DNA from 2 places in the Halalkalibacter lacteus genome. Region 1 is predicted to be linked to the other one. Evidence: riboswitches for the same ligand, from Rfam matches in the RefSeq annotation. Region 1 holds a riboswitch; the other holds the start of a gene.

The links. A riboswitch is a leader RNA that binds a small molecule or an ion and turns the genes downstream of it on or off. The one in region 1 is predicted to bind cyclic di-AMP.
Region 2: another riboswitch for cyclic di-AMP. It lies ahead of SAZ04_RS19880 (potassium channel family protein); the one in region 1 lies ahead of SAZ04_RS12705 (potassium channel family protein).

The regions. Positions count from the first base shown of each region.
Region 1 covers NZ_JAWRVL010000015.1:94,688-103,392, reverse strand. Annotated here, with positions in the region: gene SAZ04_RS12720 (SDR family oxidoreductase) at 1-390, shown strand, start outside; gene SAZ04_RS12715 (hypothetical protein) at 639-899, shown strand; gene SAZ04_RS12710 (TrkH family potassium uptake protein) at 1,003-2,355, opposite strand; gene SAZ04_RS12705 (potassium channel family protein) at 2,403-3,068, opposite strand; cyclic di-AMP (ydaO/yuaA leader) riboswitch at 3,128-3,274, opposite strand; gene SAZ04_RS12700 (hypothetical protein) at 3,340-3,768, opposite strand; gene SAZ04_RS12695 (magnesium chelatase subunit ChlI family protein) at 4,004-4,171, shown strand; gene SAZ04_RS12690 (2-thiouracil desulfurase family protein) at 4,190-4,651, opposite strand; gene SAZ04_RS12685 (Fur-regulated basic protein FbpA) at 4,757-4,936, opposite strand; gene SAZ04_RS12680 (hypothetical protein) at 5,321-5,497, opposite strand; gene SAZ04_RS12675 (hypothetical protein) at 5,737-5,925, shown strand; gene SAZ04_RS12670 (acyltransferase) at 6,035-6,658, shown strand; gene sda (sporulation histidine kinase inhibitor Sda) at 7,200-7,343, shown strand; gene SAZ04_RS12660 (YwzD family small protein) at 7,450-7,611, shown strand; gene SAZ04_RS23465 (pentapeptide repeat-containing protein) at 8,380-8,631, shown strand.
Region 2 covers NZ_JAWRVL010000043.1:7,908-16,612, reverse strand. Annotated here, with positions in the region: gene SAZ04_RS19900 (ABC transporter substrate-binding protein) at 1-1,169, opposite strand, end outside; gene SAZ04_RS19895 (LacI family DNA-binding transcriptional regulator) at 1,281-2,282, opposite strand; gene SAZ04_RS19890 (ATP-binding protein) at 2,546-3,457, opposite strand; gene SAZ04_RS19885 (hypothetical protein) at 3,491-3,670, opposite strand; cyclic di-AMP (ydaO/yuaA leader) riboswitch at 3,888-4,038, shown strand; gene SAZ04_RS19880 (potassium channel family protein) at 4,101-4,766, shown strand; gene SAZ04_RS19875 (PRC-barrel domain-containing protein) at 5,067-5,816, shown strand; gene SAZ04_RS19870 (hypothetical protein) at 5,959-6,300, opposite strand; gene SAZ04_RS19865 (cold-shock protein) at 6,427-6,627, opposite strand; gene galE (UDP-glucose 4-epimerase GalE) at 6,945-7,931, opposite strand; gene SAZ04_RS19855 (TerC family protein) at 8,135-8,705, opposite strand, start outside.

The sequences.
Region 1 (8,705 bases):
GCTGGAGAAGGTAAGGTAGGCTGGGCACTGCAACAAGATTATGCAGATGCAACGGCAGCGGTTCTTGTTGGAAACGGTCACGAAAATACAGTTTATGAACTTTCTGGTCCTCTTTTAACTCAAGAAGAATTGGCAACTGCTCTTGGTAATGTATTGGGTAATGAAATACTACCTGTACAACAAATTAGTGACGAAAAATATGCAGAGATCATGAAAGGGTTAGGTTTACCTGATTTTGTGATTCCGATTGTAGTAGGAATTCAAGAAAGCATTCGAAACGGTTCACTAGAAGTTGAAAGCAATGATTTTGAAAAAGTACTTGGTCGTCCAGTTACTCCAATTAACGAAGCTCTTACCCAACTCGTTAATGCAATTTCACAAACTAAATAAAATGAACTGAAAGAACCGACATTAAGTCGGTTTTTTTGCGAATTATGCACTTTTAATCCTAAAAAAGAGATTAAAAAATGAATATTCTTTTGAGTGTAAATAGAAGTATACTCTTATTAAAGTAACAGCTAATAGAATCTATGTCTGATTTTCAGCAATCGGGCGCAATTCCAGAATAAGAATTGCGCTCTATCTTTATGTAAAGGAACTAGAAAAAGCAAAAGTGAATTATAGCGTTATAGAAAATAATGAGAAAGACCCAGTTTTTTTCCGATCCACCAAAGGCGATTGATGTAAATCGAGAATATATTCTGATATACGAGTATCCAACAAAAGAGGATATGGAAAAAGACGCTTCTAGTATCCATCCAAATGAGAATATTGGAAATGCTTTATTTAGTTATATATCGGACCCTCATTACTTTAAAAAGGGGAATATAATTGTTCAATATGCAGGCAAGAATAAAAGAGGAAAAAAAGCCTGTATCAATGATTACTTGGTAATCTAAGATACAGGCTTTATTTTTAGGTAACTATTGTCCTTATATACATTTAACTCGTAAGAACGTCATTGTCTTGAGTTAAGGTAAAATACCTAATAGATGCTCAAGGTTACCCAATAATCACTTTCTCTTTTGGATAATGATAGTGCTCATCTGTAAGCTTTCCTCTAATGATAAATAAGAATGCAAACACTCCAATTCGACCGACAAACATCAGAAAGATGATCGTTAATTTACCAGCTGTAGTTAGATCAGGAGTAATCCCCATAGATAATCCTGTCGTTCCAAATGCCGAGCAAACCTCAAAGATGATCGCGATTAAAGGAAAAGGCTCAATATAGGAAAGAAATATAACAGCTGACCCTGTGAGCATAATTGCAACACTAATGACTATAAATGACTTTAACATATCCTCTTGATCAATTTCTCTTCCAAATATTTTAATAGAACTTCTTCCACGAGCAAAAGTATAAATTGTCAAAATAATAATGGCAAAAGTGGTGGTTCGAATTCCTCCACCTACACTACTTGGAGATGCCCCAATAAACATAAGGGCGCTCAAGAATAACTGTGTAGGAATATAAAATTCTGCAATATCCATTGTTGCTAGTCCACCATTTCTGGTAGTTACAGATTGGAATAAAGCATAAAAAAACGTTTCATGCCAAGTTTTATCAAGGAAAAAGTGATTTCTTTCTAATAAAAGGATACCAAGAAACCCAACCAGAACAAGCAACCCAAACGTTGTTGTTGTTAATTTTGTATAAAGGGAGAAACGCTTATTAAATGGTTTTTCTTTTGACGTAAGAAATTCTTTTAATTCAATTAGAACAGGGAAGCCAATGGCACCTAATACTAATAAAATCATATTTACAAATTGAACAAAATAATCATGAGCAAAGGGCTCTAGTGAACTACCGGTAATGTCAAACCCAGCATTTGTTGTGGCGCTTACTGATGCAAAGAAACCTTGGATAAATGCTTCTTGCCAAGTCGGGAAATATTGTAGAAAGTGTATACTGAGAATTAGAGCACCAACAGCCTCAATAGCTAGAATCATAATCAAAATCTGTTTCATGATCATAACTAACCCTGCCATTTCTCCACGGTTTTGGTCCGTCATGATCAATTGCCTTTCTCGTAATCCAATCTTTTTGCGAAAGAGCATCCAGACGAAAGTTCCTAATGTCATAATCCCAATTCCACCAAATTGCAGAACAAAAGCAAGGATAAAGGTCCCTGGCACACTAAAGGTTTCTGCGGTGGAAACAACCGTTAGTCCTGTTACACTTACCGCACTTACAGCAGTGAATAGAGCTTCTATAAAACCCCATTGAGTACCAGGATTTTGTGCAATAGGTAAACTAAATAAAATCATTGCAACAATTACTGCAACAACGTAATACAAAACAATAATCTGCACAGCTGATAGATGACTTAAATGCTCTTTTATTTTAGCCATATAAAAAACCTTCTTTAATAGTTTATTTACTTCATAACATTACTTATCTACAAGCCTTCATCTTCAAAACGTTTTAAGTCATTCTTATGTCCAATGACAATAAGGAGATCTTTTTCTATGATGACTTCTTCAGGTATAGGTGACACATTCACATCCTCACCACGTTTAATGGCTAGAATGGTACATCCATACTCAGCTCGTATATTTAAATCAATAAGTGATTTATTATTAACCTTATTTGTAGCCAATAACTCCACTATGCTGTACTTATTTGATAGTTCGATATAGTCTACAATTTTTTCGGAGGTTAGATGTTGGGCAATCCGTATGCCCATATCGTGTTCTGGATGGATTATTCGGTCAGCGCCTATCTTTTCAAGAACCTTATGGTGATAAGAATTTTGCGCTTTGACCCAGACGTTAGGTATATCATTTTCTTTTAACACAAGCGTTGTTAAAATACTGGTTTGTATATCATCTCCGATAGCAACTACTACATGTTCAAAGTTTCTAATCCCTAAAGTCAGTAATGCCTTTTCATCTGCAGAGTTTGCTATAACAGCATACGTAGCATATTGAGCAAATTCAGTAACCTTTGTTTCATTAATGTCAATAGCTAATACTTGATGGCCCATCCTAAATAATTCTTTACATATACTTCCTCCAAAACGACCTAAACCAATAACTGCAAACTGTTTCTTTTTTTCTGCCACTCCAAGCTGCTCCTTTTTCTCCAAATAAAAAAGACCATCACAAAGAATGGTCCCAAAGAACCTTCTCTTTAATAACGCTTACGAGGTTAGCTGTCGGATTAGGGACTAAGAGTATCCCGTCTTACTAAGTAAGATTCACCCCAAGATGGTTAAATATCCATCAATAGTGGTTCCCCCGCTCATGAATGATTAAGCGAATAAAGGTTTAATATAATATTTTAACTACTAGAAAAGTTACTCCTCTTTATCGATCTTGTCAATATAAATATTCTTAACGAACATCCATGATCTTTTTATAGGACTCTTTACTACATATGACGTAAAGCTCTGATTCACTTGGAATACGTTCACCTAATTTAGACAATATATTAAAGTCATTTCCATCTGAGATTAAGTTTGCTCCTAGCTTTTTTAAATCATCAAAAGCATCATTATACGTATCCCAAACTTGTTTTTTCTTTATTTTACGTATATCAACGCCGCTTCTTCTACTTAAAAGTTCCATAATTAGTTTACTAGATCCTTTATCAACTGCAGCTTTAGCCATAAGATCAGATAATGCCTCATCCGCAATAATAAATTCATCAACATTTGAATGCTCAAAATTTGATATGTGCTTTTCCTTGAGAATCTCTACTATCGTGTAAATTTCTTTATTCATTTCTACAGCATAACTCTCAATAGATGAGACGATTAACAATGATTGTCCATCTGCAGTGACTAAACAGAAGGGTTAACTTTTTTATTCTGACAGTCATTTTCATGATTTCAAATATAAACAGCATGTAATAACCTCCTTTAGAACTTACAATCTTTTTATATTTCCCTGTCTAAGCTGAAAATATAAAGAGAACTAATGAAAGACGGGGAAGAATTATATTCATAACTGTTAGGCATTGGAATAGGAAAAGGTATGAGAGGATTTAACTCTAAATATTAATTTTAAAATCATTCGTTTAGCTAGGACGATTGCTGATTTAAAGGGAGAAGAGTCAGTAAGCAATGAAAGCCTGTTAATGGCCATAAGGTTAAGGAAGTTGAAGAATAAAGTCATGATGGACCGCGATATGTTGACTGGGGAGAAGGGTGATGTGAAGTACTAGTCAAATTTGGCTTCTCCTTTATGTTAAAAAATCAGCCAGTTGTTCTTCAGAAATGACCTGTATCTTGTTTCTTTTCAATAAGGCTGAAGTGACTCCATCCCCAGCAATTTTAGTCCCATTAAATCCGCCATCGTAAATCATCGAACTTCCGCAAGAAGGGCTGTTTTCTTTTAGAACAACAAGGGTGGCGTTCAGTTCTTTTACCATTTGGAATGCCGTATACGCCCCTCTTAGGTAAAGCTCTGTTACGTCATTGCCTGACTGATCGATTACTTTCGCCTTCCCGTCCAACACATCATAGCCATCTCCGCCTGTGATTTCAGCAGGTTCTCTCGGGGTTGAAAACCCGCCAAGCAATTCAGGGCAGACCGTTACGGCTTTCTTCTCATCATCAACTAGTTGATGTATCTTTTCATTTAAACAATGTGTTCCGTTATACCTTACGTTTAATCCTGCTAAGCAGGAGCTTACTACGATCATGGATTGCGCCTCTTTCATTAGGTGAAAACCTATTTGAATGTAGCTTCGTCGTTGTTGGTATGGAATCCTTCTTAAAATATGAATAAGAGCGTGTTTAGAACATAGTCATCTAAGCACGCTCTTTTTATGATGATTTTCTTTTTTTAAGGATGCGTAAATTTGTTCAATATCTGTAAGGGTTAGTTCAAATAAGTGCTTGTCTTCACTTTTGTAGATTCCTACGTTAATAAGCTTTTTAATCAGTTTCTCTTTACGAGCTTCTACTTGTTTTCGCAATTCTCCCATTGCTATCATCTCCTTACCTAATCGAGCAGCTTCCAATTCATTTCAGTCTGCTCGGTTTCTTTTTCTCTTTGTGACGTAAAAACAAGTATCATCCGTATTATAGACAACAATTGGCAATCCAAAACTGATTTTTCATATGTTACAGGATTTTACATATTGAGAATGGAAACGGGCGTAATTCTCTAGAGATTTTTGATCAGTTTTCTTTATTTCCTTAATAAAATGTTTACAATTGGAGGTGTGGGATTGCCAGATGCATCGGTAAAAGAGTCGCGAGAGCGTCAGGGCCGATTCGTGATCGAATGGACATTCTATAGTAACAAATAGATAGAAAATAAAAAATGGAATCAGGGATGGCAACTCTGATTCCGTTTTATTTTTGTTTTACTTTAATTCCTTTGCAATTTTCTTTAGATAATCTGGTATTTTATTTTCTGTTTGACATTGATGACAATAGAAAATATTAACTGTTTGGTTGGAGAAGTAATGATGCAATACATGTTTCGTTAGTTCAGTAGGGAAACCACAGCTTGTACAAAATGCTAAGTATTTATAGTTCATATAATCCTACCACCTTTACGAAGTGTTAGTACTTATATATGGTCTTTCTATTAGATTATGACTGAAACATTTTGGATTGTGGTTCCTGACGATCGCAATCAATTAAAAGAGATCGTAATATTTTTAATACACGAATCAATTGTCGGCTTAAACCAATCGTCTGAGGCGCGGTCGTTAGGCTGAGTAGGGAAGGTGTCAGTACTAGAAGAAAAATGGAAGAGGGTAAAATCGGATGATTGTTGAATAGAAAAGAAGAGGAGGAGGGTGGTAAAGATGAGAAGGAATTACAGCTATATCCTAAAAATGGTTCCGAAGGTTTTTCAAATCGTTTTAAATGTTTCTCTTGTGTGCTTAGCTGGGATTCTTTCTTTTTTACTAGTGAAGGAATTGTTCGTATTTGCTCAGATTTTATTGGCAGATGGCGCTAATGATTATAAGGTATTCCTTGCTATAATCCATCTTTTTCATCTCAACTCATATTCAAATAATGATACAATTCAATATATGTAATAATATGGTTTGAATTAGGAGGCTTTAATGATTTTACAAGAAGAAATTAAAGGGTTAAAAACAAAGATCTATGGAAAAAACAATGTGTTAGATTTACATGAGGATAATTACACCTTTAGAAATGTTGAGTTGAAAATTACTGGTTCCAAAAATAAAATTATTATTGGAAAGGACGCTAAACTTTCTAACCTATTGATCCATATAGGAGGGTCAAATAATGAAATCTACATTGGTGTGGAAACAGACATTATTGGTCACATTCATCTAAAAGGAAAACGCCAAAAAATCTCTATTGGTGATCGCACTACCTTTAAAAATGTGTACCTTCTTTCAGGAGAAGGAAAAAACATTGAGATTGGTGAGGACTGTATGTTCTCTTACGATATAGCTGTACGAACTACAGATGCTCATTCGGTTCTTGATGTAGAAACGAAAGAACGCTTAAATATAGCGAAAGACGTTACAATAGGAAATCATGTATGGGTTGCAGCCAATGTTCTTATTTCTAAAGGTTCAGTAATCCCAGATGATTGTATCATTGGTGCTAGATCTGTTGTGACTAAACCTTTTACTGATCCGCATTGTACGATTGCAGGTTCTCCAGCCAAAATAATAAAAACTGGAGTTACGTGGACTAGAGATAGAATATAAGTCGCAATAATTAAACTAAATCTATTTTTATTATGTTAAAAATATCAAAGTTACTATTAATGCCCCCTAGACTTTTTCAAGGGGCATTTTCATTGAGGATTCCGAGTGTTCTCGGTTCCCGTCCCATGTCAAGAAAACAGCGCATTTGGTCGTCGTACGGCTTTATTTGAAAGTCAAAAAGAAGATCGTGTGTTTGATTTTTCAAAGTGAAATGCAAAAGTATGAGGCTCTTATCCTATACCTACTAAGCTACGAAGAAAATTGTAAAATCATTGTGGAAAATGGGGAAATAAATAATAGTTACTAATTACGAGGAAAGGCATAGGCTTCAATACCTTGAGTATAGTAGTATGTAATTCAATAGGAGGGATTCAATATGCCTCCTACACCAAATGAGAAAAATTTGGACATTAACTATAATTGACTCAACTTTCGCACCTTGAAAATTGACCTTTCTGTATGTCTAGCAAAGCTTTTAGGTTTACTAACTCCACTGCTTGGCAAGTGCCGAGTATCATTAATACTTTTTAGGAGAAGAGATATGTTTAAACTAAAGACTCATGATTTATTAAAAGTATATGAGAAGGCAATTGAATTGAATCTAGAAAAAGATTTTATTGAAATTCTAGAAGTCGAATTGCAAAGAAGAGGTGCAACAGATTTATCTAAAACCTGGGTAAAGTAAATGAACTCAATTGGACTGTTGCATTGCAGCAATTAGTAGAAAACGAATAAAAAACACAACAAAAAGAATTAGTGGTGATTTCTTACATGTGTAGGGGAGAGTAGAAATGAGTGCCGTTAAAGAAGACGAAATATTAACACAACAACGCTTAATGAAAATACTAGAGGATGCGTATAAAAAAGGTTCGGAATCTGCTAATGTTACTTCTAAACAACTAGTAGAGGAAATTTCCACAGTCTTAAAGCCATATGTTAAGTCCGAACAGTAATTATCTCAGAGCCGAAGCAGGAAGCACGGGGACGGTTCCCACGCTTCCCTACCTCTGCCCATTTTAAAAATCCTCTGCAAAAAAATGATGAAAATTCAACAACAGTTCCTCTGATCAATCTCTAGCACTCACCTTATCACCATTTGAGCAGCAACGTGCATCGTTTTTAATATGAAACCTCAAAAGAGTCCACCGTTAAGGAAACTTCTTATTAATTCACCTAGTTAAAGACAAGTCAATCTGCTTTTAACGTTTACAACATCCTAATAGTATGATCTGATCCCAATTCTAACATTTCCCATCTGATAGCAAACCTCAGAAACTGTAACAGATCTATCACCTTGAAAGCCCCCATGTAATCACTAATTAATCTTCAATCATCTTTTCCAATAGAACAAGCACTATTATGAACAATTTATAAGTCTGGAGGAAACCATATGTCCGAAAAAATAACAAGTATTGGATTAAAAGGGTTAGAAGGTTACCTGGTATAAAGCGGGTCCGCTTTACTAACTGTATACGTGGAACTTCTTCATTGCTCACAAATCTCCTTATAATAATAGTCTTTTATTCTATTGAATCATTTTTTAAAGTTACTATAAAAGGGAGGTTGTGAAATGTGAAAATAGACTCACCGAAAATACCTAATCATTTAACTGAAAAGAAGTTTAGTGAAATTTTTAATGAGGTAGATCCAGAATTAGAAATGTGCAAAATAAAAGATTGCACTTTTGACAATGAAACGTTGATAAGGTGCGCTTGTCAAAGGTGATCTTCAAAAATTGCGATTTTCACGATACGAAATTTGCCAATATCGATAGTATGGATGTTGTCTTTGAAAACTACGACTTTTCTAATGCAAATTTAAATCAGTCGTCTATCCATAGAACAGAATTCAAAAATTGCAAACTGGTAGGGATCGATTTAACAGAATCTCGTCTCGGCAATGTTTGGTTTCCTGTATCAACGTATCAAGCGATTCAATTCGCATCATTATTAGGACTTGTCATTGTTGATTGAGGATGTGACAGTAGGGGACAGGTTTGAGACGAAAAACAGGCACTGAATTCGTTTAAGGTGCATATGCAACATGT
Region 2 (8,705 bases), on a different contig from region 1:
TCTTCTGTGAAAAAGATTTGCGGGAAATTTTCTTCCACTAAATAAGGTGCATACACTTCTTCAATATCTTGTAAACGTTTCTTCGCACGTGATTCCATATCAACAACCGTTCCAAAATGCTCCGCTAACACGACGACCGGTCCATTCGGAGCCACTTTTTGGCGAAGTTCGCCCATCGACACACCTTCTTCTAGCTCTTTGTTTACTAACATCCCATTTTCATCTTCTTCATAAATAATGCCAAGTGGTCCCCAGCTAATTTGAGCAGACATTTTTGGCTCATATAACTGATCTACCCAACGCATCGTAATTTCAGGATGCTCGTTTGCTGATGTAATGACAAACGCAGCTCTTCCGTATTCAGAATAATTGGAACGACCAACCATTTTATGACCATTTGGACCTTCTAGAGGCGGCAAGAGAACATAGTCATCGGCACGTTCTGGTCCAACGATCTCTTCTGTCTCCCACCAAATATACGAGCCAAGAGTTGCAGGGCTTGTCTTCCCTTTTGCAAAATACTGACTGACATCATGTGTAAACGATTCATCATCGATTAAACCCTCTTCAATCCATCCATGAAAATATTCAATTGCTTCCTTATACTCCGGTTGAACGACTGTGAAAATCACTTCTCCATCACGCACGATTTGATGATCAACATTGTCAGGAATGCCAAATGCAGCAAACATATCACCGAAGTTCCCAGTCCAGAAGTTATACATAAAGCTCATTGGAATGACATCATCTTTCCCTGTACCATTTGGATCTTGATCTCTGAATGCACGTAAAACATCGCCATACTCATCAAGTGTTGTCGGCATATCAAGCCCTAACTCATCCAACCAAGATTTGTTGATCGATGTGAAGTTTGGAACAGCACTCAAACCCATTTCTTCTGCTCTAGGCAAAGAATAAATATGACCATCTGGTGCGGTAACCATGCTTTTCAACTCAGGTCTCAGTTCAAATATTTCTTTCAGGTTTGGAGCATACTCTTCGATTAAATCCTCTAACGGAATAATCGATCCTGCTTGACCATATTTAACAATTTCATGATCTGAAAACTCAGCATTGTAGAATGCATCAGGAAGCTCGTTACTAGCTAACATTAAATTTTTTCGTTCTTCATATCCATCTCCAGGAATATTATTCCAATCTATATACATTTTTATGTACGTTATTATTTACTGATGATTTCCTCACCTTAAATCCAAATTCTATTGCAGTAAGGTTATCGTAATCGATTACGTAATCAGTGCAAAGGAGAATGCTCTCCATTACACTGATCCTCGAGAAATAAACTGAGTAGGTAATAATACCGATTCCTTGTTCCTCTCGTTTCCCTTCTTAATCCTATTAAGCAATATATGAACCGCTTTCTCTCCGATTTCATAGGATGGTTGTTCGACCACTGCTAATGGTGGCGTTGTAATTTTCATCCAATCATAATCATCGAAACCAATAATGGCAATTTCATCTGGTATTTTGATCTGTTTTTCATTGAGGAACCGCAGAGCACCCATTGTCATTACATTATTCGAAACAAACAATGAAGTAACCGCTTTCTTATTAACCAATTCTTTTGCTTGCTTATACCCTTCTTCAAAACTAGGGGTTCCTTCTTTTATTAGCGACGGTTCGACTGTCAACTTATTTTTTTCGTGTGCTTTCTTATATCCTGTTAATCGATCGTCGCTTGTCGTCATTCCAAGGTGCCCAGTAATAAAACCAATTTTCTCGTGTCCCTTTTTTATTAAGGTCTCAATCGCTTCAAAAGTACCTTGGTAACTATTCGCCATAACCAGATCACCATCATACCCTTTAGGTTTACGGTCAATAAAAATGACTGGGTAATCTCCTGAAAATACTTCGTCATACTCAGTAACATCTTCAGCTGTCGGAGCTATAATCAGTCCATCAATTAATTGAGTATTAAACAGTTTTATTTGTTCAAGTTCTGTCTTAAGATCTTCATGGGAATTGCCTAAGATGAGGTTATACCCTTTCTGTTTAACGATTGTTTCAATCCCATTAGCGATTGCCATAAAAAAGAAGTTTGACGTATCCATATACACCATTGGTACGATTAAACCTATAATCATTGACTTTCGACTTCGTAAACTTTTCGCTACTAAATTAGGCTTATAGTCTAGCTCCTTCATAGCTTGAAAGACTCTCACCTTTGTCGTTTCTGAAACAAACCTTGTTCCATTGATAACATGAGATACTGTTGCTGTTGACACATTGGCAACTTTCGCTACATCCTTTATGCTTGTCATAGGTTCTCCTCTTTAAAGCGCTTTCTTAACTAACATGATTGTCACGTAATCGTTTAACCGAAGCTTATAATAAAGTGAACATTTTGTTAATTAGAAAAAAATGTTACTAACTAAAGTGAATAGGCTGCCCCCTTCGTACACGTAAGGACACTGAAAAAGGTGAAAATCGCACGTAAAAAGATTTTTCGAGGAAGCTGCATTGGCTCTTTACGTTGCAGCCTGCTATGCATAGCAGGCTTTAAAACAAAGCAACGGCCACTCCATCACATAAGCGGCAACGTGACCGTCACTCTTGTCCCATCTTCCAAATTCTCAAAGCAGATCGAACCTTTATGCTCTTGGATCATTCTTTGCGATATCGACAATCCGAGTCCTGTCCCTTCTTCTTTTGTTGAAAAGAACGGTTCACCTATTCGTCCGATGATTGATACTGGAATGCCTGGGCCATTATCGTTCACTTCAATGACCGCTTCTTTTTCATCTAGCTTTTTAACCGCGATCGCTACTGTGCCACCCTCATTTCCAGCTGCTTCGATTGCATTTTTCATTAAATTGATCACTACTTGTTTAATTTGCGACTTATCTACGTACACTCTTACAATTGACGTTTCAAACGAACTTGTAATGTCTACGTTATGCAAAGTTGCTTCATTTCTCATAAATTCAACCGTCTCATTGACGATTTCCGTTAGGTTGTAATAGTCTCTCTTAGGTGCACTCGGTTGCGTCGCCATGAGAAAATCATTGACGAGTTGATTCATTCGGTCCATTTCGCTTAACACAATATCACGAAAATGGTTCTCCTTTTGATCTTCAAACAAAAACTGTACAAATCCTCTTACTGATTGCATCGGATTACGCAACTCATGCGCCAATCCCGCTGATAGCTGCCCAAGCAAGGATAGTTTTTCAAGCCGTATTAATTTATCATCAAACTCATCATAGCTTGATTTTGTCGCGTTTTCGATAATGACGGACACAACCGATGATAAGCGCTTGATCGTTTCTATTTCTTGTTTCGTGAAAGCATACGGATCTGGATCGATCGCACAAACGGTTCCAAATAACTTTCCATTCGAAAGATAGACAGGCATGCCGAGGTACGATCCGATATTCGCTTCATAAATCGCATCGAACACACTAGCTCTCGCGTCTTTTTTCGTATCATGTATAATTAACGGTTCCCGACCGTCACAAGGGATCAGGCTTCATAAAGAATGATCTTTAGGTAATTCCATCCCCTCTTCCAAGGAGCAGCCATTTTGGTTAAACACTTTAATCACTTTAAACGTTTCTTCAATATGACTAACAAAAAGTGTCCTAGCTCCGATTGACTGGCTCGAAAACCACAACATATCTTCCAATGCCTGTTCAAAACGACTCGTCACAACAATCCCCCCTTTAAACAAAGTAAACAACTAAATTGAGCTTCTCTCTTTACTCAAGTAACTATAGCTACCGGATACGTAGACTACTATCATTTTACCAGTATATTTCCTTGTTTACCTGTGTAAAATGAACTTTCTTTTTTTTGGGGTGCCAGGTACCTATTGACATCTTTACTAAAGAGGAGTAAATTCTCCTTATCATACAAATATATTTTTAACCTTTTATTCGCTTAATCTATGATTTTAGAGCGGGGGAACCAATTAGGATGGCTAGAAATCGTCCTTGGGGTGAATCTTACTATGTAAGAGGGGATACTCTTGAGTCCCTAATCCGACAGCTAACCTCGTCAGCGTTTTTTCGAGAGAAAGGGTCTTAAAGGACCATTCTTTGCGATGGTCTTTTTTATTTGCTAAAAAGGAGTGGATATAAATGGCAGATAAAAAGAAACAGTTTGCCGTTATTGGTTTGGGGCGTTTTGGTGGAAGTGTTTGTAAGGAGTTATACAAGATGGGACACCAAGTATTAGCGATCGATCTGAATGAGACAAAAGTGAATGAGTTTACAGCATTCTCTACTCATGCAGTCGTTGCAAATTCCACAGATGAAAAGGCATTGCAATCTCTAGGGATCAGAAACTTCGAATATGTCATTGTCGCCATCGGTGATAACATTCAATCAAGTATTTTAACTACACTCGTATTAAAAGAAATGGATGTTAACAATGTTTGGGTAAAAGCACAAAATATTTATCATCATAAGGTACTTGATAAAATAGGAGCGGACCGCATTATTCACCCTGAGCAAGATATGGGGATTCGGATCGCTCAACATTTAGCTTCTGAAAAGATTGTCGATTATATTGAGTTGTCTGATGAATATAGTATCGTTGAGTTACTAGCAACCAAGAAAATCGACAATCGTTCGCTTATTGATTTACATGTTCGGGCGAAGTACGGATGTACGATTTTAGCGATCAAAAGAGGGGAAGAAATTAATGTATCTCCCCTACCAAAAGATATGATTTATCAAAAAGACATTCTAATTGTCATTGGCCACAAGAACGACCTCAAACGATTCGAGGAAGAAGGTATGTAACAATGTCACGCGCGAGAAAAGGCATTTGGCATCGGAAAATCAAATAATTATTCATTTATTAACGATTGTGGTTATTAGCTTATTTGCGGTATTCCTCACTTTCTTCGCGTTAGCTAACAGAAAGTGCTCTTTTTTATGATTGTATTGGAAGGTTTGGACCACTAACGTTAGCCTTTTCATTAGCAAGAACAAAAAAATCGGGAAGTGCCAGGCACTTCCCGATTTTTTTCATCCTTATGTTTACTCCGCCCGAAAAAAGGTTATTTAACAAGTAATTCAACTTTAAAGGAGGAGTTCATCATGCTTTACAAAGCTAGTACTATTCAATCTTGTACTGTACAAGCAACAGACGGTGATTTAGGAAAGGTGAAAGATTTGTACTTTGATAGTGAAAAATGGACGATCCGCTATTTAGTTGTTGATACATTAAAATGGTTACCAGGAAAAAGAGTGCTCGTTTCTCCCGTCTCTTTCGATAATGTCGAGTTAGACAATAACAATATTTCGATTTTTTCATCAACAGACGAAATAAAAAACAGCCCTTCTGTAGAAGAGCATCAGCCGATCACCCGTGTAAAAGAATTAGAGCTTCATAGCTATTATGGTTGGTCACCGTATTGGGTTGGCGGCGGTTTGTGGGGACCTGGCAATCTCCCCCTCTTATCTACGAAAGAAGATCAGCAATATGTAACCGAAATGGAAGATGACCAATCCTTTTTAAGAAGTGTTAATGAATTAAGAGGACAAGTATTTGGCTATAACGTCAAGGGGATCGATCATGAAGAGTTAGGAACAGTCGTTGACTTTGTCATAGATGATAACTCTTGGGTCGTTCATTATCTCATCATTGATACAGGTGATTGGCTACCCGGACGAAAAGTGGCCATTTCTCCAGAATCAATTGACTCAATTGACTGGGTAGCAAAAGACATTACGATTAATCTAAGAGCAGCAGAAGTTGAAGAACACTCAACTGAAACGGGTTCTGTTCTGGAATTAGAGGAGATTCCAGTTGATAACCTAAGAACAAGACACCTTTTAAATAAATAATGATTAGTAGAGGTGACTCAATGGATATCCCATTTCATGAGTCACCTTTACTTGCTTGTACATACCTTTCATACAGGCCCAACCATATTTCTTTCTAACCCTGATTAATTGCATATGAAACTAAAACGACTAAACTAGGCACCTATCTAAAAGTAGTATAAGGTTTAAACACCTTTTTTCTTTGATTGGATGTTTGAATTAACCGATGGGCTTTTTCTAAAAGGGTGATTTCGCTTTGCTGAAGAGGTTTCATATGGCAGACTTTATTTCTGATTGTGATCGTTTGCCGTAGTAGTTTGTAATCATTCAGTGTGATGGGGAGAAGTTGATACGTTTCAACGTGGGTCAGGATGTTTGCATACGTGTCATTCACATAAAGATGTTGCTGCCGATTCAGTTTTTTTAGCAGAAGATTTTTCAAGCTCGTTTCGATGTCATATAGAAGCGAATAAGCCTCTAGTAACATAGTTTTTTTAGATATCATATATATATAACCTCCTATTTATTTAGTATTTTGGTTAGATTTTACTTTTTATTTCTACACTTATTATGTCAATTCCTGCTTTTATTTTCAAAAAAGAAAGGACCCTATAATAGAGTCCTTTAATCATTACGCTTTGTTTACGTTTGTAGCTTGAAGTCCACGTTGACCTTGTTCAGTGTCAAATGTAACTTTTTGGCCTTCGTCTAAAGATTTAAATCCTTCGCCTTGGATAGCTGAGAAATGTACGAATACATCATCTCCACCTTCAATTTCGATAAAACCGAATCCTTTTTCTGCGTTAAACCATTTTACTGTACCTTCTTGCATGTTTGTTTCCTCCTATGTGGAACTATCCCACAATTTATTACTATCATTGCTCAATTAGATATCAAAGGCGAAAAGTTTAAACTCTTCTTCTTTCTTACAGACCGAACAAAAATAATTCTTGTTTAGAATAACAGATTTTTTCTAGAAAAGCAAATAGTTAGTTATTGGAAAAAGAGATCGAGTGCATTAACACTCGATCAATTCAGCTACCTACCGCATAAAGAGCAGCTGAGCAATTTTAAAATTTTATCCGAACGAACGGTGTTTATTTCTTTTTGTCGGATATGAAAGCGCTATTTTTTATCTCCCATCAGCAATTAGTCACCATATCCATCCGGATGATGCTGATGCCAATTCCAAGCGTGTTTAATCATTAAATCCAATGAAGAATACTCTGGGTTCCATCCAAGTTCTGACCTTGCCTTATTAGATGAAGCAATCAATACAGCCGGATCGCCCGTTCTTCTCGGGGCAGTGACGGTCTTAATATCGATCCCTGTAACGGCTTTACACGTTTCAATTACTTGTTTTACGGAAAAACCATTGCCATTTCCTAAATTGTAAATGCCGCTTTTTTCTTCCTTTTCTAAACGTTGCAACGCAAGATAATGGGCTTGTGCGAGATCTAGAACATGAATATAGTCACGGACACACGTCCCATCCTCAGTAGGATAGTCATCCCCAAACATGCTCACATGTGCTCTTTGTCCTAATGCAGCTTGGAGAACAATCGGAATGAGATGAGACTCTGGTTGATGATCTTCGCCAATTTTCCCTTCTGGATCAGCGCCAGCTGCATTAAAATAGCGCAGACAAATGGATTTTACTCCATATGCTTCGTCCGCCCATTTCAGCATTTTTTCGATTGCGAGCTTTGTTTCACCATATGGATTTGTTGGGATCGTAGGCGAGTCTTCCGTAATCGGAACCGATACCGGTTCCCCGTACGTAGCAGCTGTTGACGAAAAGACAAATTTCTTCACCCCATGTTCAACCATCTTCTTAATTAAATGATAACTCCCGATCACATTATTCTCATAATACTTTAATGGGTCCTTCATACTTTCACCAACGAGCGAATCCGCCGCAAAATGAATCACAGCCGAAATATCATTCTCAGAAAAAATCTTATCTAAAAGATCGGCATCAGCCAACTCACCTTGATAAAAGGTTGCACCTTGTACCGCTTCACGATGCCCTGTTTGTAAGCTGTCTAATACAACAAATTCCTCATTTTTTTCTTTTATATACAATAACGTATGGCTACCAATATAGCCTGCACCACCAGTAACGAGGGTTGTCATCATTTCACTCCTATTCTTTTCATGTCAATATGTAATGTTATAAACTAATAGTACTTAGCATTGCCAATTATTTCAATAGAGAAATCGGGAAGCGTACAGGATTAATGGAGTGCAACTAACGACGTAAATAAAACGGAAGCCGCGCTATCCATTGCTCGGCTTCCGTTTTTAATCGACAAATTTCGGGCGCTGCCAGGCACCACTTAAGCCGTCTCTCTCACTTTTTCCTCAGTTGGTTTTTCCTTCGATAAGAACCAACCTCCTAAAGCAATTAAGATCAGCACCACGTAGAAAGTGATTTTCCATGCTGATGAATGAGCAAATTCGTGAGGCAACACGTCTAAAGCAGGGTGTGACAACGTGTAAACAGCTAGCTTTACCCCAACCCACCCAACTATAAAAAATGCAGCAATTTCTAACCCAGGTCTTGCATGCAATAATCGAACAAATAAATTAGCGGCGAAACGCATTATCACGAGACCGATAAATCCACCAGCAAAGATCACAAGAAACTTCCCGCCATCTAACCCACCAATTGCCGGCAAGCCGGAATCTGGTAGAACAACAGCTAATGCGACTGCTGCTAAAATCGAGTCAACCGCAAACGCAATATCTGCTAATTCCACTTTAAAAACGGTTCCCCAAAATCCAGATTTCTTTTTCTTTCCACTCTCTTGCGCGTCTCCACTGTTTTCTTCGACATTTTTAATAAGTAATTTTCTAAAAATATGATTACATGCAATAAATAATAAATAAAGTGCACCAATTGCTTGT